DNA from 2 places in the Streptomyces sp. NPDC059454 genome. Region 1 is predicted to be linked to the other one. Evidence: riboswitches for the same ligand, from Rfam matches in the RefSeq annotation. Region 1 holds a riboswitch; the other holds the start of a gene.
What was found. Region 1 has a riboswitch for glycine ahead of gcvT (glycine cleavage system aminomethyltransferase GcvT). Riboswitches for the same ligand answer to the same signal wherever they lie in the genome.

Region 1 (10,663 bases):
CCGAACGCCTCACTCTGCCGAAAAGGGTGAGCATCCGGCGGACACATGTAACTTGTGCGCTCAAATGAGCGGAATGTGAACACTGGAGATCGGAATGCTCCCGCTTTTCAAAGCGACACATGCCTTCCGGTGGTGTGGTGAGGGATCACGCCCCGTACATCGCGCCGTGCCCACGCCGGTACGCAGCAGTCGGCGTGAGCTCCACCGTGAGACCGCCGGCCCGTCCGTACACGGCGATGCGTTCTGCCAGTTCGAACAGTGCATCCCCGCGCGCGGTCAGGTGTCGACCAGGTCGCCCCGAAAGTACGAGGCGGTCGCGAGGATCTCGTGACGGGGCTTCGCTCGCCTGGTCCATGCCGGGAGGCAAGCCACCACCGTCCTCTTCTGTCCGGTGTCGTACCAGGGCGCCCGGTCCCGCAGCGCCGCCCGGACGAAACGATGGATCACATCGAGGCGTTCGAGGTTGTACCGCCCACAACCACCCGCTCCGGGCCCGGTCCCTCAGCACTCGATGATGTTCACCGCGAGCCCGCCCCGCGCCGTCTCCTTGTACTTGACCGACATGTCCGCGCCGGTGTCCTTCATCGTCTTGATGACCTTGTCCAGGGACACCTTGTGGGAGCCGTCGCCGCGCATCGCCATCCGGGCCGCCGTGACCGCCTTCACCGCGGCCATGCCGTTGCGCTCGATGCACGGGATCTGGACGAGCCCGCCGACAGGGTCGCAGGTCAGGCCGAGGTTGTGCTCCATGCCGATCTCGGCGGCGTTCTCCACCTGCTCCGGGGAGCCGCCCAGCACCTCCGCGAGGGCGCCCGCCGCCATCGAGCAGGCGGAGCCGACCTCGCCCTGGCAGCCGACCTCGGCGCCGGAGATCGAGGCGTTCTCCTTGAAGAGCATGCCGATCGCGCCGGCCGCGAGCAGGAAGCGGACGACGCCCTCCTCGTCGGCGCCGGGGACGAAGTTCATGTAGTAGTGCAGAACGGCCGGGATGATTCCCGCCGCGCCGTTCGTCGGCGCGGTGACGACCCGGCCGCCGGCCGCGTTCTCCTCGTTCACGGCCATGGCGTAGAGGGTGATCCACTCCATGGCGAGGGCCTGCGGGTCGCCCTCGGAGCGCAGCTTGCGCGCGGTGTTCGCGGCCCGGCGGCGCACCTTCAGACCGCCCGGCAGGATGCCCTCGCGGGACATGCCGCGGTCGACGCACGCCCGCATCACACGCCAGATCTCCAGCAGACCCGCGCGGATCTCCTCCTCGGTCCGCCAGGCGCGCTCGTTCTCCAGCATCAGGGCGGAGATGGACAGGCCGGTCTCCCGCGTCAGGCGCAGCAGCTCGTCGCCCGTGCGGAAGGGGTACTTCAGGACGGTGTCGTCCAGCACGATGCGGTCCGCGCCCACCGCCTCCTCGTCGACGACGAAGCCGCCGCCGACCGAGTAGTACGTCTTGGTCAGCAGTTCCGCGCCGGAGGCGTCGTACGCCCACAGGGTCATGCCGTTGGCGTGGTAGGGGAGCGTCTTGCGGCGGTGCAGCACCAGGTCGTCGTCGAAGGAGAACGCGATCTCCTGCTCACCGAGCAGCCGTATCCGGCCGCCGTCCTTGATCTTCTCCACCCGCTCGTCGGCCGACTCCACGTCCACCGTGCGCGGCGAGTCGCCCTCCAGGCCCAGCAGGACCGCCTTGGGCGTGCCGTGGCCGTGGCCGGTGGCACCAAGGGAGCCGTACAGCTCCGCCCGGACCGAGGCGACCGAGTCCAGCAGGTCCTCGTTGCGCAGCCGCAGGGCGAACATCCGGGCCGCCCGCATCGGGCCGACCGTGTGCGAACTGGACGGGCCGATGCCGATCGAGAAGAGATCGAAGACCGAGATGGCCACGGGAGGACTCCTAAGGGTTCGGCGGACGACGCTGTCCACCGGGGGAGGGGTGGTTCGGAGAAGAGGGATCGTTTACGCAGTGGTGCATGGTGCGGGGCACCGCGCCCACTGACCCAGTGTGCGCGATGCCCCTGATGTCCGTACGTGTAAAAGCGTACGAAATTACTTCAGACCGGGGTACAAGGGGTGCTTCGCGGCGAGTGCCGTCACCCGGGCCCGGAGCGCCTCCCCGTCGAAGGACGGCTTCAGCGTCTCGGCGATCACGTCCGCGACCTCGGCGAAGTCCTCGGCCGTGAAGCCGCGGGTGGCCAGGGCGGGCGTGCCGATGCGCAGACCCGAGGTGACCATCGGCGGGCGCGGGTCGTTCGGGATCGCGTTGCGGTTGACGGTGATGCCGACCTCGTGGAGGCGGTCCTCGGCCTGCTGTCCGTCCAGCTCGGAGTCGCGCAGGTCCACCAGGACCAGATGCACGTCCGTGCCGCCGGACAGCACGTCCACGCCCACGGCCCTGACGTCGTCCTCGACCAGTCGCTCGGCCAGGATGCGGGCGCCCTCCAGGGTGCGGCGCTGGCGCTCCTTGAAGTCCTCGGTGGCGCACACCTTGAAGGCGACCGCCTTGGCAGCGATCACGTGCTCCAGCGGACCGCCCTGCTGACCGGGGAAGACCGCGGAGTTGATCTTCTTGGCCAGTTCCGCCGTGGAGAGGATCACCCCGCCGCGCGGGCCGCCGAGGGTCTTGTGCGTGGTCGTCGTCACGACGTGGGCGTGCGGCACCGGGTTCGGGTGCAGACCCGCGGCCACCAGACCGGCGAAGTGCGCCATGTCGACCATGAGGTACGCGCCGACCTCGTCCGCGATCCGGCGGAACGCGGCGAAGTCGAGCTGACGCGGGTACGCCGACCAGCCGGCGACGATCAGCTTCGGCTTGTTCTCCTTGGCGAGGCGCTCGACCTCGGCCATGTCGACCTGGCCGTCGTCGCCGACGTGGTACGCGACCACGTTGTAGAGCTTGCCGGAGAAGTTGATCTTCATGCCGTGGGTCAGGTGCCCGCCGTGCGCGAGGTTCAGACCCATGATCGTGTCGCCGGGCTTGAGCAGCGCGAACATCGCGGCCGCGTTGGCCTGCGCGCCCGAGTGCGGCTGCACGTTGGCGTGCTCGGCGCCGAAGAGCTCCTTGACCCGGTCGATGGCGATCTGCTCGATCACGTCGACGTGCTCGCAGCCGCCGTAGTAGCGGCGGCCGGGGTAGCCCTCGGCGTACTTGTTGGTGAGGACCGAGCCCTGGGCCTCCATGACCGCGACCGGGGCGAAGTTCTCCGAGGCGATCATCTCGAGGGTGGACTGCTGGCGGCGCAGCTCGGCGTCGACCGCGGCGGCCACCGCCGGGTCGAGCTCGTGCAGGGGCGTGTTCAGAACGGACATGCGGCTACAGACTCCTCAGCCGGCGATTTCGGCGTCGTACTCGGCGGCGGTCAGCAGATCGGCCGGCTCGTCGGTGACGCGCACCTTGAACAGCCAGCCACCCTCGAAGGGGGCCGAGTTCACCAGCGACGGGTCGTTCACCACGTCCTCGTTGACCTCGGTGATCTCACCGCTGACGGGGCAGTAGAGGTCGCTGACCGACTTGGTCGACTCCAGCTCGCCGCAGGTCTCGCCCGCGGTCACGCTGTCACCGACCTCGGGGAGCTGGACGAAGACCACGTCGCCGAGCGCGTTGGCCGCGTGCTCCGTGATACCGACCGTCGACACGCCGTCCTCGGCGGCCGACAGCCACTCGTGCTCCTTGCTGTAACGCAGCTGCTGGGGGTTGCTCATGGCCTGGACTCTCCTGTACGGGGGAACTGCTGATGACTGAGGGGACTGCGTACGGCGCCCGTGAGCAGGCACGACGTGCTCACCCCACGCGCGTGAAGCCGTCTACGACGGTGTCACTTCCGCCGCTGGTAGAACGGCAGCGCCACGACCTCGTACGGCTCGTGGCTGCCGCGGACGTCCACGCCGACACCCTCGGTGCCCGGCGCCGCGTACGCCGCGTCGACGTACGCCATCGCGATCGGCTTGCCCAGGGTGGGGGAGGGTGCGCCGGAGGTGACCTCGCCGATCACCTCGCCGCCGGCGACGACCGCGTACCCGGCGCGCGGGACCCGGCGGCCCTCGGCGACCAGGCCGACCAGGACGCGCGGCGGCTCGGAGGCGGCGCGCCCGGCGGCCTCGGCGAGCGCCGTACGGCCCACGAAGTCGCCCTCCTTCTCGAACTTCACCACCCGGCCGAGACCGGCGTCGAAGGGCGTGAGGGAGGTGCTCAGCTCATTGCCGTACAGCGGCATGCCGGCCTCCAGACGGAGCGTGTCCCGGCAGGACAGCCCGCAGGGGACCAGGCCGGCGCCCTCGCCCGCCTTGGTCAACGCCTGCCACAGCTCGACCGCGTGCTCGGGCTTCACGAACAGCTCGAAGCCGTCCTCACCGGTGTAGCCGGTACGGGCGATGAGCGCGGGCACACCGGCGACCGTGCCGGGCAGACCGGCGTAGTACTTCAGGCCGTCCAGATCGGCGTCGGTGAGCGACGCGAGGATCGCCGGGGACTCGGGACCCTGCACGGCCAGCAGCGCGTACGCGTCGCGGTCGTCGCGGACCTCGGCGTCGAAGCCGGCCGAACGCTCGACGAGCGCGTCGAGCACCGTCTGCGCGTTGGAGGCGTTGGCGACCACCATGTACTCCGACTCACCGAGCCGGTAGACGATCAGGTCGTCCAGGATGCCGCCGTCCTCACGGCAGATCATGGTGTAGCGGGCGCGGCCGGGCTTGACGCCCCCGATGTTGCCGACCAGGGCGTGGTCGAGGAGCGCGGCGGCCTCCGGGCCGGTGACGGTGATCTCGCCCATGTGCGAGAGGTCGAACAGGCCGGCCTTCGTACGGACGGCGTTGTGCTCGTCGCGCTCGGAGCCGTAGCGCAGGGGCATGTCCCAGCCGGCGAAGTCGGTCATCGTCGCGCCGAGCGAACGATGCAGGGCATCGAGCGCGGTCCGGCGGGGTTCGGTACTGCTCATCGGTCGGTCTCCCAAAGGCATGACAGGCGAGGGCGTTTCCTCCCCATCTGTCATCGGAACCTGAGAGGTTCGCCATGACCGCCCCCACAGGGGGCGTCCTGGCTTGCACCTTGGGTGGAGCCACCGGAGCACTGCTGGATGCCCTTCGGTGGCCCGCTTTTCAGATGTGCCTCGCCCGCGCGGTAACGGGGCCTGAGAGATTCAAGGGAGGGACTTGCTCCTTCGGCGCCCCGGCGGCAAACGGTGCCGAGGACTCTCCCGCGCGGATTCAAGCGGCCGGTATGCAGTTGGCGCGCCCATCATTGCACGCATCGCGGGGGCGCGGCAGGGGGACCCTTCCCAGGGGGTGCACAGGGTGTGCGGGCGCCGTCACAAGGGGCTGTGACAAGCCTGTTTCAGGAAACGGACGGAAACGACAGACCCCGGCATTACCTTTTCTTTACACTCGGCGGGGATCGGTACTCGTACCCGGCCCCAGGGGAGGACGATCACGGTGAACAGGACCACGGCGTGCGCCACCACCACGGGCGTCACGCTGCCCCAGCAGCCGGCCGCTCAGGCCCGGGGGGCCCGCGGCGCGCTGCCGGCGCCCGTTGTCCGCGATCTGCGCGCGCGGGCCGGCCGCAGCCCGCGCGCCCTGCTCTTCGGACCCCGGGACCTCGTCGTGGTCACCGGGCTGCCCGGCAGCGGCAAGTCCACACTGATGCGGCACACGGTGCGCGGCACCCGCGTCGACTCCCAGGACACCCGGGACCGCTGGGAACGCCGCATGCCGCGCCTCCTGCCGTACGCGGTGTACCGCCCGCTGGTCCGCCTCTCCCACTACGCCGGGCTGCGCCGCGTGCTGCGGACCGGTGGACCGGTCGTCGTGCACGACTGCGGTACGCAGGCCTGGGTGCGCCGCTGGCTGGCCCGCGAGGCCCGCCGCCGGGGCGCGAGCCTGCATCTGCTGCTGCTCGACGTCACCCCGCAGCAGGCCCTGGCCGGCCAGCGCGAACGCGGGCGCGGTGTCTCGCGGTACGCGTTCCTGCGGCACCGCGCGGCGAGCGAGCGGCTGCTGCGCGCGGTGGAGCGGGGTGCGCTGCCGGCGGGCTGCGGTTCGGCGGTCCTGATCGACCGGGACGCGGCGGACACGCTGCGCCGGGTCGGCTTCACGGGCTGACCGGATAGCCTTTCCAGCCACAGCAGTGGTTCCAGGCAGCAGGCGGTAGGCAGATGGACTTCCCGGCGGACTTCCCGGCACAGGCACACCCCCACCCGCACGGCGGATGGCCCGGCAACGAGTTGGAGGAGGTGCTCTCGGCCTCCCTGGGCGTCCCCTCGGCGGGCGGCAGGATCGTCGAGGTGCTGGGCCGCAGCTTCGTCTGGGTCCCGCTGCCGAACGGCGGCGGCCCGGACAGCGGCTCGCTGGACCTGCCGACCATGGAGATCGACGGCCAGGCCTACGTCCCCGTCTTCAGCTCCGAGGAGCAGTTCCGCCAGGTCGTCGGCTCCCACCTGGCGTACACCGTCGCGCCCGCCGTGGAGTTCGCCCGCGGCCTGCCGCCGCAGGCCGGGATCGCGGTGAACCCCGGCGGCGTGGTCGGCATTCCGCTGCCGCCGCCCGCCGTCGCCGAACTGTGCCGGGCCGGACGCGGCCCGTTGGACGGTCCGGCGGCCGGCGGCCGGGTCCGGCTGTTCGAGCCCGACTGGCAGGACGACCCGCTGGACTTCCTCGCCGCGGCCTCGGCGGAGTTCGACTCCCTCGGCGTGGTGACCACCGCCCGCCGCTGCCTCGCCGCGATCGAGACGGCCGACCCGGTCCTCTTCATCGGCGTGGAACTCTCCCAGTGGGAGGGCGACGCCCGCACCCTCCCCCTGAACGCCCTGGGCCGGGCCCTGGGCCGAACCCCGGCCCCCTGGCCGGTCAACCTCATCGTCCTGGACATAGCCCAGGACCCGGTGGGCGACTGGCTCCGCACCAAGGTTCACCCTTTCTACCGACGCGAGCTGTAGCCCCCAGGAGCGCGGGGCTGTATCGATGTGCGGCTCCGCCGCGCGGGCGCGGTCAACCACAACGCACCCGCACCCGCCGGACGACGCGCAGCCCCGAGCCCTTCTGCGCGCTTGCCGCACAGCAGCCCGCCGCACGGCGTCGGCTTAAGCTAGGTTCATCCGCTGGCGAGGTACGGAGGGGCGATACAAGTGAGCGCTGGCACCGCGGCGGCCGGACAGGTCGAGCACATGCTGCGCCAGGTGACGCCCGGGCGTTACGACGCGTACGAGGCGCTGCTGCGCGCTCTCGCGACCCCCGCCTCCGGCCAGGTCTGGATGCTGCTCTGGCACGGCCAGGCCGGCTCCTCGGACGCCCAGTACGGGAACATGGAGGTCGACGGCCTAGGCTACGCGCCCTGCGTCACCTCGGCCCAGGAGCTGTCCGCCAGTGGCTGGAACCGGTCGTACGAGGTGGTCGACGGCCTCGAAGTGGCCCGCGCGCTCTATCCCGACCACTACGGGCTCTGGCTCAATCCGCACGCCCCCGGCGGCGGCGTCGGCATCCCCTGGCTGGACCTGCGCCGGATCGCCGGCGGCCTGGACCGTCAGCCCGCCGGACCGCTGCGGCTGTCCGAACCGGCCATCGAGATCCCGCAGTTCTACGCCCTCCTCGCGCAGAACGCCCACCGCACCCCGGCCGTCCGCGCCCTGCGCCGGGCCTGGGTGCAGCCCGCGCTGGGCGCCCCGTACCTCGCCATCGGCCTGGACGTGTACGACACCTCCCCGCCCGCCGTGGACGCCGTACGCGCGATGATGCAGCAGTCCCTCGGAGCGGTCCCGGACGGGCTGCCCGTGTCGACCGTCGCGATGTCCGACGGGCACGACCCGGTCGCGATGTGGCTGCGCGCCAACTCCCGCCCGTTCTACGACCGCGAGGCCCACGGCGCCGCGGCGTCCCCCGCCGCGGCCTACGGCTACCCGCCCGCGCACCGGGGCTGACCGCCCGCGCACCGGGGCTGACCGCCCGCGCACCGGGGCTGACCGGCCCGGACGTCACCGTACTGACGGGGTGTCACCGTCCACGGAGTGGACAGGGGCGCGAACCGGAGTCGGTGCGTCCGTACCGCCCGCCGCACACCGTCGGCTTCACGCCAGATTTTCGGCCATGCGCACTCAGCGACAGTCCGTTGACCGCCTGTCACCTGCGGTTTCACTCGTTCTTCACGGCGTCCGGCGTCACCTGGGCGGCGGTCGGGAAGGTCGTTCTGTGTCCGGCGGGTTAAATCCTGACGAAGGGACGCCTGAACAGTCCCTTATGTCAACTGTTCAGATCTCAGGTAGGTATCACCGCTATCCGGACTGTTCCTGACGCCCTGCGATCGTCTGTAGTGTTCGGCCGGTCAAGATGCATCCACATAGCGGACCCGGAGTGGCCCCAGTATGCGCATATTCAAGTCCCGAGGCGCTCGGGCGATCACGGCCGCGGTGGCGGTCGGTCTGATCGCCACGGGCTGCTCCAGCGAACGGGACGCTGACAACGAAAGCAGCGGCAAGAAGGACACCTTCGTGTTCGCCGGTGCAGGTGACCCCGGTTCCCTGGACCCTGCCCTCGCGAGCGACGGTGAAACCTTCCGCGTGACGCGTCAGGCGTTCGAGGCCCTGCTCGAGCACGAGTCCGGCGGCACCAAGCTGGTCGGCGGCCTCGCCGAGACCTGGTCGAGCAACGACAAGGGCACCGTCTGGACCTTCAACCTCCGCAAGGGCGTGAAGTTCCACGACGGCGAGGCGTTCAACGCCGCGGCCGTCTGCGCCAACTACGACCACTGGTTCAACTGGACGGGCACCTACCAGTCCAGCGCGGTCTCCTACTACTGGCAGACCATCATGGGCGGCTTCGCGAAGAACGAGGACAAGGAAACGCCCGAGGCGAACTACAAGTCCTGCACCGCGAAGGACGAGAACACCGCCGTCATCGAGGTCAAGAAGCCCTCCGCCAACCTCCCCGGCGGCTTCTCCCTCCAGGCCCTGGCGATCCACTCGCCGAAGGCCCTCCAGGCGTACGCGAAGGAAGAGGCGACCGCCAAGGGCGACGCCATCACCTACCCCAAGTACAGCCAGGAGGCCGGCACGGTCGCCGGCACCGGCCCGTACAAGATCACGAAGTGGAACAAGGGCAACAAGGAAGTCACCCTTGAGCGCTTCGACGACTACTGGGGCGACAAGGCCAAGATCAAGAACCTGGTCTTCCGCACCATCGACACCGAAGAGGGCCGCCGCCAGGCGCTCCAGGCCGGTGACATCGACGGCTACGACCTCGTCGCCCCGGCCGACGTCAAGACCCTCGAGGACGAGGGCTACGTCGTCCCGACCCGTGGCGTCTTCAACCTCTTCTACGTGGGCATGAGCCAGGGGGCCAACAAGGCCCTCAAGAAGAAGGAAGTCCGCCAGGCGATCGCGCAGGCGATCGACAAGGAGAACCTGGTCAAGACCCAGCTGCCCGAGGGCGGCAAGGTCGCCGACCAGTTCGTGCCGGACACCATCGCGGGCTACTCCAAGAACGTCAAGAAGTACCCGTACGACACCGCGGCGGCCAAGGGACTCCTCAAGAAGGCCGGCGAGGAGAAGCTCAAGGTCGAGTTCTGCTACCCGACCGAGGTCACCCGCCCGTACATGCCTGCCCCGCAGGACCTGTTCGAGCTGATGAAGGCCGACCTGGAGAAGGCCGGCATCACCGTCACGCCGAAGGCCATGAAGTGGGCCCCGGACTACCTGGACGCCACCGAGGCGGGCTCCTGCGACCTGCACATGCTCGGCTGGACCGGTGACTTCAACGACGGCTACAACTTCATCGGCACCTGGTTCGCCGAGTACGACAAGCAGTGGGGCTTCAAGGACAAGAAGGTCTTCGAGGCCGTGAACGCCGGCTCGAAGCTGGGCAAGGCCGAGGAGCGCGTCGCCGCGTACGAGAAGGCCAACGAGGCCATCATGGAGTACCTCCCGGGTGTCCCGGTCTCGTCCTCCCCGCCGGCCATCGCCTTCGCCAAGAACGTGAACCCGCCGAACGTCTCCCCGCTGACCCAGGAAGTCTTCGCCGAGACCTCCTTCAAGTAGGCGAACAGCGGTAGGAAACCAAAACGGGGGGTCCGCCCGGTCGTCGCAACTCGGCGACCGGGCGGGTCCATTCATGTAAGACATCACGTAAGAAAGGGGCATGCGGGGTGCTGCGTCTCGTCGTACGAAGACTGCTCCAGCTCATACCCACGCTGCTCGGCCTGTCGGTTCTGCTCTTCCTGTGGCTCGACCGTCTGCCCGGTGGACCCGCCTCAGCGATCCTGGGGGAGAAGGCCACCGAGGCCGAAGTGGCGCGCATCAACCGCGCGCTCGGGCTGGACCAGCCCGTCTACGTCCAGTACTGGCGTTTCCTGAAGCGCATCGCCGAACTCGACCTGGGCACCTCCACCCAGACCGGTCAGCCGGTGTGGGACGAGTTCGTCCTGCGCTTCCCCGCGACCGTGGAGCTGTCCCTCCTCGCGATCCTCATCGCCGTGGTCGTCGGTGTCCCGCTCGGCTACTTCGCGGCCCGCAACCGCGGCGGCTGGCTCGACGTCAGCGCGGTCTCCGGATCGCTGATCGGGATCTGCATCCCGGTCTTCTTCCTGGCTCTGATCCTCAAGGGCGTCTTCGCCGTCGAGCTCGGTTTCTTCCCCAGCTACGGACGTCAGGACACCGGCATCAACGCCACGGACGTGACCGGCTTCGCCGTCCTGGACGGC
Region 2 (10,663 bases), on a different contig from region 1:
CGCTTCGAGAAGGAACACCCGGGGACCGAGGTCACCTTCAACTTCGGCGGCAGCGACGGACTGGCCGCCGGAATCAACAACGGCGCACCGGCCGACGTCTTCGCGACGGCCAGCGCCAGGACGATGAAGCTCGTCACGGACGAGGGACACACGGCGGGCAGACCGGGCACGTTCGTCCGCAACCGGCTGGAGATCGCCACCGCGCCGGGCAACCCGCACGCGATCGACTCCCTCGACGACCTGACCGCATCCGGCCTCAAGGTCGTGCTGTGCGACGAGACGGTGCCCTGCGGAGCCGCCGCGCGGACCGCTCTCGCCGCCGGCGGGGTCGAGCTGGAGCCGGTCTCGTACGAGCAGGACGTCAAGAGCGCCCTGACGAAGGTCGAGCTGAAGGAGGCCGACGCCGCCGTCGTGTACCGCACGGATGTGAAGGCTGCCGGTGACAAGGTGGCGGGTGTGGAGTTCCCGGAGTCCGCCGAGGCCGTCAACGACTATCCGATCGCCCGGCTCGAGAACGCGCCCAATCCGTCGGCGGCGAAGGCGTTCGTGGCGCTGGTGAAGTCCCCCGAGGGCCAGAAGGTGCTGGGTGGGGCGGGGTTCCTGAAGCCATGACCACCGGCCGGAAAACCTCCCGGAAGGCACGCCCCCGCGCCCCCGGCCGCGGTGTCCCCCTCGCCCTCCTCGCGCCCGCCCTCCTGGGTCTGGCGTTCCTCCTGGTCCCGCTCCTCGCCCTCCTCCTGCGCGCCCCCTGGCGCAGCCTCCCCGAGCAGCTGACCAGCCCCGAGGTGTGGGACGCGCTGCGCCTGTCGCTGCTCTGCGCCACGACGGCGACCGCGCTGAGCCTGGTCATCGGCGTTCCGCTGGCCTGGCTGCTGGCCCGTACGGACTTCCCCGGCCGTGGCCTGGTCCGCGCCCTGGTGACGCTCCCGCTGGTGCTGCCCCCGGTGGTGAGCGGTGTCGCCCTGCTGCTCGCCCTGGGCCGCAACGGCGTCGTCGGCCAGTGGCTGGACGCGTGGTTCGGCATCACCCTGCCCTTCACCACCGCGGGCGTCGTCCTCGCCGAGACGTTCGTGGCGATGCCGTTCCTCGTCATCAGCGTCGAGGGCACGCTGCGGGCCGCCGACCCGCGCTACGAGGAGGCGGCCGCCACCCTGGGCGCCTCCCGCTTCACCGCGTTCCGCCGGGTCACGCTGCCGCTGATCGCTCCCGGCATCGCGGCCGGTGCCGTACTGGCCTGGGCCCGGGCCCTCGGGGAGTTCGGCGCGACGATCACCTTCGCCGGCAACTTCCCCGGCCGCACCCAGACCATGCCGCTCGCGGTCTACCTCGCCCTGCAGAACGACCCGGCCGCCGCCATCGCCCTCAGCCTGGTCCTGCTGGCGGTGTCCATCGCCGTACTGGCCGGGCTGCGGGACCGCTGGATGAGGACCGTCTGACACCATGCCGAAGAATCCCGGGACCATGCCCAACGCCGCCGCCGAGGGCCTGGACGCACACCTGGTCGTGGACCGCGGCTCCTTCCGCCTGGACATCGCGCTGACCGCCGCGCCCGGTGACGTCGTCGCCCTGCTGGGCCCGAACGGGGCCGGCAAGACCACCGCCCTGCGCGCACTCGCGGGCCTCGCCCCGTTCGGCGCCGGCCATCTGCGGCTGGACGGCGTGGATCTGCGCCGCACACCGCCGGAGTCGCGCCCGGTGGGTGTCGTCTTCCAGGACTATCTGCTCTTCCCGCACCTGACCGCGCTCGACAACGTGGCCTTCGGACCGCGCTGCCGGGGCGCCGGCAAGGCGGAGGCACGCGCACAGGCCGCCGAGTGGCTCGACCGCATGGGTCTGGCCGAGCACGCGGGCGCCAAGCCCCGGCGGCTGTCCGGCGGCCAGGCCCAGCGGGTGGCCCTCGCCCGCGCCCTGGCCACCCACCCCCGGCTGCTGCTCCTGGACGAACCGCTCGCCGCCCTGGACGCCCGCACCCGGCTGGAGGTGCGCGCGCGGCTCCGCCGCCATCTCGCCGCGTTCGAGGCCGTCGCCGTCCTGGTCACGCACGACCCGCTGGACGCCATGGTGCTCGCCGACCGTCTGGTCGTCGTGGAGCAGGGCCGGATCGTGCAGGAGGGCACGCCCTCCGACATCGCCCGTCACCCGCGCACCGAGTACATCGCCCAGCTGGTCGGCCTCAACCTGTACCGCGGGCGGGCCGACGGCCACACGGTGCGGCTCGACGCGGGCCCCGCCGTCAGTACCACTGAGGATCTCTCCGGGCCCGCCTTCGTGGCGTTCCCGCCCGGCGCCGTCACCCTGTACCGGGACCGGCCGACCGGCTCCAGCGCCCGCAACCTCTGGCGCTGCGCGGTCGCCGGTCTTGAGACCCACGGGAACCAGATCCGCGCGGAGCTCACCGGTGAACTCGCCCTGGCGGCCGACCTCACCACGGTCGCCGCGGCCGAACTCGACCTCCATCCGGGCGCACCGGTCTGGGCGGCCGTCAAGGCGACGCAGACGCACGCGTACCCGGCCTAGCCGCACATGCCGAAGGGCCCCGCTCCGGCGTCGGAGCGGGGCCCTTCGGCATGTGTCAGTCCTCGTACGCGTCCAGCGGCGGGCAGGAGCAGACCAGGTTCCGGTCGCCGAAGGCCTGGTCGATGCGGCGCACCGGCGGCCAGTACTTGTCGGCGGCGCTCACCCCGGCCGGGAACACGGCCTCCTCGCGGGCGTACGCGTGGTCCCACTCACCGCCGAGCGCGGCGGCGGTGTGCGGGGCGTTGCGCAGCGGGTTGTCGTCCGCGGGCCACTCGCCGGAGCCGACCTTCTCGATCTCCGCGCGAATCGCGATCATCGCCTCGCAGAAACGGTCGAGTTCGGTCAGGTCCTCGGACTCGGTGGGCTCGATCATCAGGGTGCCGGCCACCGGGAACGACATCGTCGGCGCGTGGAAGCCGTAGTCGATCAGTCGCTTCGCCACGTCGTCGACGCTGACGCCGGTCGCCTTGGTCAGCGGGCGCAGGTCGATGATGCACTCGTGCGCGACCAGCCCGCCGGGACCGGTGTAGAGCACCGGGTAGTGCGGCTCGAGGCGCTTGGCGATGTAGTTGGCGCTGAGCACGGCCACCTGCGTGGCCCGCTTCAGGCCCTCGCCGCCCATGAGACGGACGTACGCCCACGAGATCGGCAGGATGCCCGCCGAGCCCCACGGCGCCGCCGAGATCGGCCCGACGCCCGTCTCCGGGCCGGCCTCCGGCTGGAGCGGGTGGTTCGGCAGGTACGGAGCGAGGTGCGCCCGTACACCGACCGGCCCGACGCCGGGACCGCCGCCGCCGTGCGGGATGCAGAAGGTCTTGTGCAGGTTCAGGTGCGAGACGTCGCCGCCGAAATGGCCCGGCTTCGCCAGACCCACCAGCGCGTTGAGGTTGGCGCCGTCCACGTACACCTGGCCGCCGGCCTCGTGCACCTCGGCGCAGATGTCGGCGACGTGCTCCTCGAACACGCCGTGCGTCGAGGGGTACGTGATCATCAGCACGGACAGCTCGTCGCGGTACTGCCCGATCTTCGCCCGCAGGTCCGCGACGTCGATCTCCCCGTCGTCGGACGTCCTGACGACGACGACCTTCATGCCGGCCATCACCGCGCTGGCGGCGTTGGTGCCGTGCGCGGAGGACGGGATGAGGCAGACGGTGCGCTGCTCGTCGCCGTTGGCCCGGTGGTAGCCGCGTACGGCGAGCAGCCCGGCCAGCTCGCCCTGGGAGCCGGCGTTGGGCTGCAGGGAGACCTTGTCGTAGCCGGTGACCTCGGCGAGACGTTCCTCCAGCTCGTGGATGAGCGTGAGGTAACCCCGGGCCTGCTCGGCGGGCACGAAGGGGTGCAGCTGACCGAACTCGGGCCAGGTGACCGGCTCCATCTCGGTGGTCGCGTTGAGCTTCATGGTGCAGGAGCCCAGCGGGATCATGCCGCGGTCCAGCGCGTAGTCACGGTCGGAGAGCCGGCGCAGGTAGCGCAGCATCGCGGTCTCGGAACGGTGCTGCTGGAAGACGGGGTGCGTCAGGTACTCGTCGTTGCGCAGCAGGGCGTCCGGCAGCGTGTCCCGCGCGGCCGCGTCCAGGACCTCGATGTCGCCCTCGGCCCCGAAGGCGCTCCACACGGCGGCCAGCTGCGCCCGGGTGGTGGTCTCGTCACAGGCGATCGAGACGTGGTCGGCGTCGACCAGACGCAGGTTGACGCCGTTGTCGCGGGCGGCGGCAACGACCTCGGCGGCCCGCCCTGCGACGCGCACGGTCAGCGTGTCGAAGTAGGAGGCGTGCACGATCTCGGCTCCGCCGGCCCGCAGCCCTTCGGCGAGGACCGTGGCGTACCGGTGGGTGCGCCGGGCGATCAGCCGCAGCCCCTCCGGGCCGTGGTAGACGGCGTACATGCCGGCCATGACGGCGAGCAGCACCTGGGCGGTGCAGATGTTGCTGGTGGCCTTCTCGCGGCGGATGTGCTGCTCACGGGTCTGGAGGGCGAGGCGGTAGGCCTTGTGCCCGTCCGCGTCGACGGAGACGCCGACGAGTCGTCCGGGCAGGCTGCGCGCCATCTTCTCCTGCACGGCCATGTAGCCGGCGTGCGGCCCGCCGAAGCCCATCGGCACACCGAAGCGCTGCGTGGTGCCGACCGCGATGTCCGCGCCCAGCTCGCCGGGCGATTTCAGCAGCGTGAGGGCGAGCAGATCGGCGGCGACGGTGACGAGCGCGCCGAGCTCGTGCGCCTGGTCGATCAGCGGCTTGATGTCGCGTACGGCACCGGAGGCGCCCGGGTACTGGATCAGGACGCCGTTGATCTCGCGCTCGGCGAGTTCGGCGGGGATGCCCTCGCTCAGGTCGGCGACGACGACCTCGACGCCGGTCGGCTCGGCGCGGGTCTCGATCACGGCGACGGTCTGCGGCAGCGCGTCCGCGTCGACCAGGAACAGGCCCTTCTTGTTCTTGCCCATGCGCCGCGAGAGCGCCATCGCCTCGGCGGCGGCGGTGCCCTCGTCGAGCAGGGAGGCACCGGAGGTCGGCAGGCCGGTGAGTTCGGCGACCACGGTCTGGAAGTTGAGCAGCGCCTCGAGCCGCCCCTGGGAGATCTCCGGCTGGTACGGCGTGTAGGCCGTGTACCAGGCGGGGTTCTCCATCACGTTGCGCAGGATGACGGGCGGGGTGAAGGTCCCGTAGTACCCGAGCCCGATCATGGAGCCGAGCACCTCGTTGCGGTCGGCCAGCGTACGCAGTTCGGCCAGCACCTCGGCCTCGCTCCGGGCACCCGGCAGGTCCAGCGCGTCGGCGTTCTTGATGACATCCGGCACGGCGGCGGCCGTCAGCTCGTCCAGCGAGCCGTAGCCGACCTGCGCGAGCATCTTGGCCCGGGCCTCGTGGTCGGGGCCGATGTGGCGCTGCTCGAAGGGGATTCCCTGTTCGAGCTCGGAGAGCGGAGTGCGAGGGGCGGTCATTGAGGAGGCCTCCTGGTCCGACGACCTTCGAGGGGCACCACGGCGCGGGTACCCGGACGGCCTCCCCCTCTGTCATCTCAACCTGAGAGCTTCACCGGACGGCCCGAAGGCGTCCGGTTTTCACCGTCGGTGAGAGCGGAAGCCGTCGGCATCCGCTCTGCTTTCCAGAGTGACCTCGTCCGTGCGGTACGTGTGCCTGAGAGATTCCGGGGAGGATTTGCTCCTTCGGCGCCCCCGATGGTGTCCGGAGGGCTCTCCCGCACGGGGTCAGCAGCCGTTTGCCAGCGTACCAGCGAGCACCACACCAGTACCTTCGAGTGGCCGCCCAGCCGATTGTGCCGTTTTGTAGTGCTTACGGATGAGTTTGCGACCAGTGGAGGGCCCGTGCAGACCGACATCGATCCGCGCCACCTGATCGGCCGCAAGGCGTTCGACCGCAACGGAACCCGGATCGGCACGATCGACGAGGTCTACCTCGACGACGCCACCGGCGTACCGGAATGGGCGGCGATACGCACCGGTCTGTTCAGCAGGGACGCCTTCGTCCCCCTGGAACCCAGCGACCTCGTCGACGGCGCCCTCCACGTCCCCTTCGAACGCGCCCTCATCAAGGACGCCCCCGACTTCGGCGTGGGCCGCCACCTCTCCCCCGAACAGGAACTCCAGCTCTACCACCACTACGGCCTGGACCTCGCCGCTCCTCCTCCCCTCCCGGACCGCGACTTCGGCAAACTCGCCGGGAACGACAAGCCGGCCTGATCCGCCCTGCTCACCGGCCCTCCGCTCGCGCCCCTCCGCCGGCCCCCGCGCCCTCGGCCTCCCCGGGTCTTCGGGACACCAGCGGCAACGGTTCCGCCGGTTGCAGAGCCGGGTCGTCGACGCGGAAGGTCTTCACCCGGCCCGGCTCCGAGTCGGGTGTCTCGAAGCGCACCGTGACCCGGCCCAGCCCGCTGCCCTGCACCCATCCGTGCCCGTGCACGGCGTGCCGTACGTCGTGCCCCGCCGGCCAGCGCCGCTCGGCGGGCGCCTCCGGCTCCGGCGCGGGCGCGGTCTCGGCCGCCTCCTGCGGGAGATCGTCCACGCGCCCGCCCGCCTGCGCGAACAGGTCCTCCTGCGTGTAGTCGGCCAGCCCGCTGACCCCGACGCCCAGCAACCGCACCCCACCCGTCGTGTCGACCGAGTCCAGCAGCCGCGCGGCCGCCTCCCGCACCACCGCCGGATCGTCCGTGGGGCCCCGCAGCGTCTCGGACCGGGTGAGGGTGGAGAAGTCGTACCGGCGCACCTTCAGCACGATGGTCCGCCCCGACAGTCCCGCCGCCCGCAGCCTGCGCACGCACCGGTCCGCGAGCCGCTGCACCTCCGTACCGACCCGCACCCGGTCGTGAATGTCCACGTCGTACGTGTCCTCCACCGACACCGACTTGGCCTCCCGTTCGGCCACCACGGGCCGCTCGTCCCGGGCCAGCGCCATCGCGAACAGCGCGTGCCCGTGGGCCTTGCCCAGCAGCCGTACGAGCTCGTCCTCCCCGGCCTCGGCGATCTCCTCGACCGTGTGGATCCCCGCCCGCCGCAGATGATCACCGGTCGCCGGCCCGACGCCCGGCAGGGTGCGGACCGACAGCGGTCCCAACAGGGCCCGCTCCGTACCCGGCTCGATCAGCACCAGTCCGTCCGGCTTCGCCTGCTCCGAGGCGATCTTCGCCAGCATCTTGGAGGCCGCGAGCCCCACCGACCCGGTGAGCCCCGTGACCGCTCGTATGTCCGCGCGCAGCTTCGCCCCGGCCAGCCGCGCCGACCGCTCGTCCCAGGCCGTGCCGCCGGCCTCCAGGTCCACGAACGCCTCGTCCAGGCTCAGCGGCTCCACCAGCGGTGACAGGGCTCTCAGCAACTCCATCACCTGATCGCTGACCGACCGGTAGAGAGCGAACCTCGGCACCAGATACGCGGCGTTCGGCGCGCGCCGCCGGGCCTGCGCCATGGGCATCGCCGAGTGGACGCCGAAGACCCGTGCCTCGTACGAGGCGGTGGCCACCACACCCCGCGGCCCGAGCCCGCCCACGACGACCGCCTTCCCGCGCAGGCTCGGCTTGGACGCCTGCTCCACCGAGGCGAAGAAGGCATCCATGTCGAGATGCAGGATCGTGGGCGCGGATCTCACCTCTCCGATGCTGCCCTACGCCACTGACAACGGCCGTTCCCGGACGGTCTCAGACGGCCTTGTTCCGCCGTCGTGCCAGCTCGTCCATCGGGTTGTGTCCGACCAGGGTCTCCCCGGTGTCGATGCGCTCCCCGTGCAGCTGGGACAGCGCGCTCTCCACGTCCCGCCACACCACGCCCACGGCGATGCCGAAGACGCCCTGGCCACCCTGGAGCAGAGCGTGGACCTCGTCGGGCGAGGTGCACTCGTAGACCGTGGCGCCGTCGCTCATCAGCGTCATGCGCTCCAGGTCGCTGAAGCCGCGCTCACGCAGGTGCTGGACCGCGGTGCGGATGTTCTGCAGGGAGACGCCCGTGTCCAGGAACCGCTTGACGATCTTCAGCACGACGACGTCGCGGAAGCTGTACAGCCGCTGCGTGCCCGATCCATGGGCCGGCCGCACGCTCGGCTCGACCAGACCCGTACGGGCCCAGTAGTCGAGCTGCCGGTAGGTGATACCGGCGGCGGCGCAGGCCGTGGGCCCCCGGTAGCCGATCTGCTCGGACGCCATGGATGTCGCCCCTCCGCTGCTCGGCACAGCCGTCGGTCGCTGCGGAGCGTGGTCGATCGCGCCGCCGTACGCGGGAGGCTCCCCGCTCGGACGGAGCCGGGAGCTCTGGGGAGGGTACGGCCCGCTCGCCCCGAAACCGCGTCCGGGGGCACCCCCAGCCGTACCGTCGCCGCTGCTTCTCACGCCGACCTCCGTCCTTGACCTGCCTCCTCGAAGGTAGGCAGTCACCAAGGGTGCGTCAACGATCGCCACACTCGGCACGCCGAGTGATAATCACCCTAAGAGTGGTTTCCCGTACCTCACGGTGGGGAAAGGCTAGCCGAATGCCTTCGGCGCGAGCCTCGGCGGCCGACCGGACGGCGGCCACCGGCCGCCCTCACTGGTTACTGGTTCCGAAGTCCTCCGGCGAGATCTGGTCGAGGAACTCGCGGAACTTCTCCACCTCGTCCTCCTGCTCGTCCGGGATGGCGATCCCGGCGTCGTCGAGCACCGTGTCACTGCCGTAGATCGGCGTACCCGTCCGCAGGGCCAGCGCTATGGCGTCGGAGGGGCGGGCACTCACCTCGACACCGCTGGCGAACACCAGCTCCGCGTAGAAGACGCCCTCGCGCAGATCGGTGATGCGCACTTCCGTGAGCTCCTGTCCGACGGCTTCCAGCACGTCCTTGAACAGGTCGTGGGTCAGCGGCCGTGCGGGTGCCATGCCCTGCTGGGCGAAGGCGATGGCCGTCGCCTCCCCCGGTCCGATCCAGATGGGGAGGTAGCGGTCGCCGCCCACTTCACGCAACAGCACGATCGGTTGGTTGGAGGGCATCTCGACCCGGACACCTACGACATCGAGCTCGTTCACACAGCAACCCTAGGCCGTGCCCGGGACGTTTGGGTAGTCGGGCAGGGAACGGGTGGCCGATCCGGGCCCCATGCCGCTCCGTCTCAGGGCAGCCGTATCCCGAGTGCCGCCTGCACCAGTGCCGCGTGCAGCTTCACCGTGAGCCCCGCCAGCTCCTTCGTACGCGCCTGAGCGTGGGCCCTGGTCTGCGGGTTGCGGTGACGCTTCAGCGGGGCGACGACCTGGTCCACCAGTCCGGCCTCACGGTCGGCGGCGGCCTTCATCGCCCTCAGATGACGCGGCTCGATCCCGAACCGCCCCAGCTCGGTGATGAGCCCTGCGACGGTGACCGACTCGGCGTCGTACACGCCGTCCTCGACCGGGGCGAGCAGCCCGTACGACTCCCACTCGGCGAGCATCCGCTCGTCGATACCGGCGGCCTCCAGCAGCCGGCCGCGCCCGATACGCGCCGCCGTGGGCCCCTCGACGGCGGACTCCTGACCGGTGTCCCCGTCCCCCGGGCGGCCCAGCACCGGCAGCTGGACGACCTCGCCGCGCTCCATGGCGTCAAGGTGCTCACGGATCACCTTGAGCGGCAGGTAGTGGTCGCGCTGCATGCGCAGCACATGGCCGAGACGCTCGACGTCCCCGGCCCCGAACTTGCGGTACCCCGACGGAGTCCGCTGCGGCTCGATCAGCCCCTCCGACTCCAGGAAACGGATCTTGGAGATGGTGACCTCGGGGAACTCCTCGCGCAGCACGTTCAGCACCGCGCCGATGCTCATCAGTCCGGTGCCCGCGGCGGCGGCGCCGTCGCCGGCACCGCCGCTCGGTGTCTGAACCATGAACCTTCCCTGGGTTCCCCGGACGGATCCGGGGAGGTCAGTAACCCCGCTGGCTCGCGTAGAAGACCAGTCGGTACTTGCCGATCTGCACCTCGTCGCCATTGGACAGGGCGACCTGGTCGATCCGCTCCCGGTTGACGTACGTGCCGTTCAGGCTGCCCACGTCGGCCACCGTGAAGGAGCCGTCCGGGCCGCGCCGGAACTCCACGTGCCGGCGGGAGACCGTCACGTCGTCCAGGAAGATGTCGCTCTGCGGGTGACGCCCGGCCGTGGTCAGGTCGCCGTCCAGCAGGAAGCGACTGCCCGAGTTCGGCCCGCGACGCACGACCAGGAGCGCGGAACCCATCGGCAGCGCGTCGACGGCCGCCTGCGCCTCGGGAGAGAGCGTCGGCGTCGGGGTCTGGCCTGTGGCCTCCGCGTCATAGGCCTCGAGACCGGAGATCGAGATCGTGGACGTCGTCTCCGAGGGGCGCTCCGGGGTGACTCCGGGCCTCAGCGGCGCGCCGCAGTTGGAACAGAAGCGGCTGTTCTCCGCATTGCGGTTACCGCACCTCGTACACACCAGGGCCGACATGGACGGATCCTCCTGCCGCGGCTGCCCCCCAGGGGCGTGGGACGCGTACGGGTCGGAGAACCCTCCACCCGTACCCGAGGTCGACGGTTGTCCGAAACCTATGCCGCCCGACTGCGCGGGGTCAACGGACGGCGCGCCCTGACCCACCTGGTCCCGGTACAGCGGACGCCGACCTTCCGCCTCGGGCTGTGCGCGATGACGAGCGGTCGCGTTGTCGCTGCCCTCTCGCCGCGCGCTCTTGCCGAACAA

Region 2: another riboswitch for glycine. It lies ahead of gcvP (aminomethyl-transferring glycine dehydrogenase); the one in region 1 lies ahead of gcvT (glycine cleavage system aminomethyltransferase GcvT).

The regions. Positions count from the first base shown of each region.
Region 1 is NZ_JBHYVC010000003.1:167,075-177,737, reverse strand. Features, by position in the region: gene ACFXAE_RS03400 (hypothetical protein) at 1-68, shown strand, start outside; gene ACFXAE_RS03395 (L-serine ammonia-lyase) at 502-1,869, opposite strand; gene glyA (serine hydroxymethyltransferase) at 2,032-3,291, opposite strand; gene gcvH (glycine cleavage system protein GcvH) at 3,307-3,684, opposite strand; gene gcvT (glycine cleavage system aminomethyltransferase GcvT) at 3,798-4,916, opposite strand; glycine riboswitch at 5,087-5,187, opposite strand; gene ACFXAE_RS03375 (AAA family ATPase) at 5,410-6,078, shown strand; gene ACFXAE_RS03370 (enhanced serine sensitivity protein SseB) at 6,132-6,911, shown strand; gene ACFXAE_RS03365 (enhanced serine sensitivity protein SseB C-terminal domain-containing protein) at 7,101-7,889, shown strand; gene ACFXAE_RS03360 (ABC transporter substrate-binding protein) at 8,331-10,001, shown strand; gene ACFXAE_RS03355 (ABC transporter permease) at 10,109-10,663, shown strand, end outside.
Region 2 is NZ_JBHYVC010000082.1:15,172-25,834, forward strand. Features, by position in the region: gene modA (molybdate ABC transporter substrate-binding protein) at 1-612, shown strand, start outside; gene modB (molybdate ABC transporter permease subunit) at 609-1,436, shown strand; gene ACFXAE_RS33310 (ABC transporter ATP-binding protein) at 1,441-2,517, shown strand; gene gcvP (aminomethyl-transferring glycine dehydrogenase) at 2,573-5,458, opposite strand; glycine riboswitch at 5,633-5,728, opposite strand; gene ACFXAE_RS33320 (PRC-barrel domain-containing protein) at 5,843-6,217, shown strand; gene ACFXAE_RS33325 (DNA polymerase IV) at 6,228-7,616, opposite strand; gene ACFXAE_RS33330 (MerR family transcriptional regulator) at 7,666-8,349, opposite strand; gene ACFXAE_RS33335 (bifunctional nuclease family protein) at 8,543-9,016, opposite strand; gene ACFXAE_RS33340 (MerR family transcriptional regulator) at 9,100-9,840, opposite strand; gene ACFXAE_RS33345 (FHA domain-containing protein) at 9,878-10,663, opposite strand, start outside.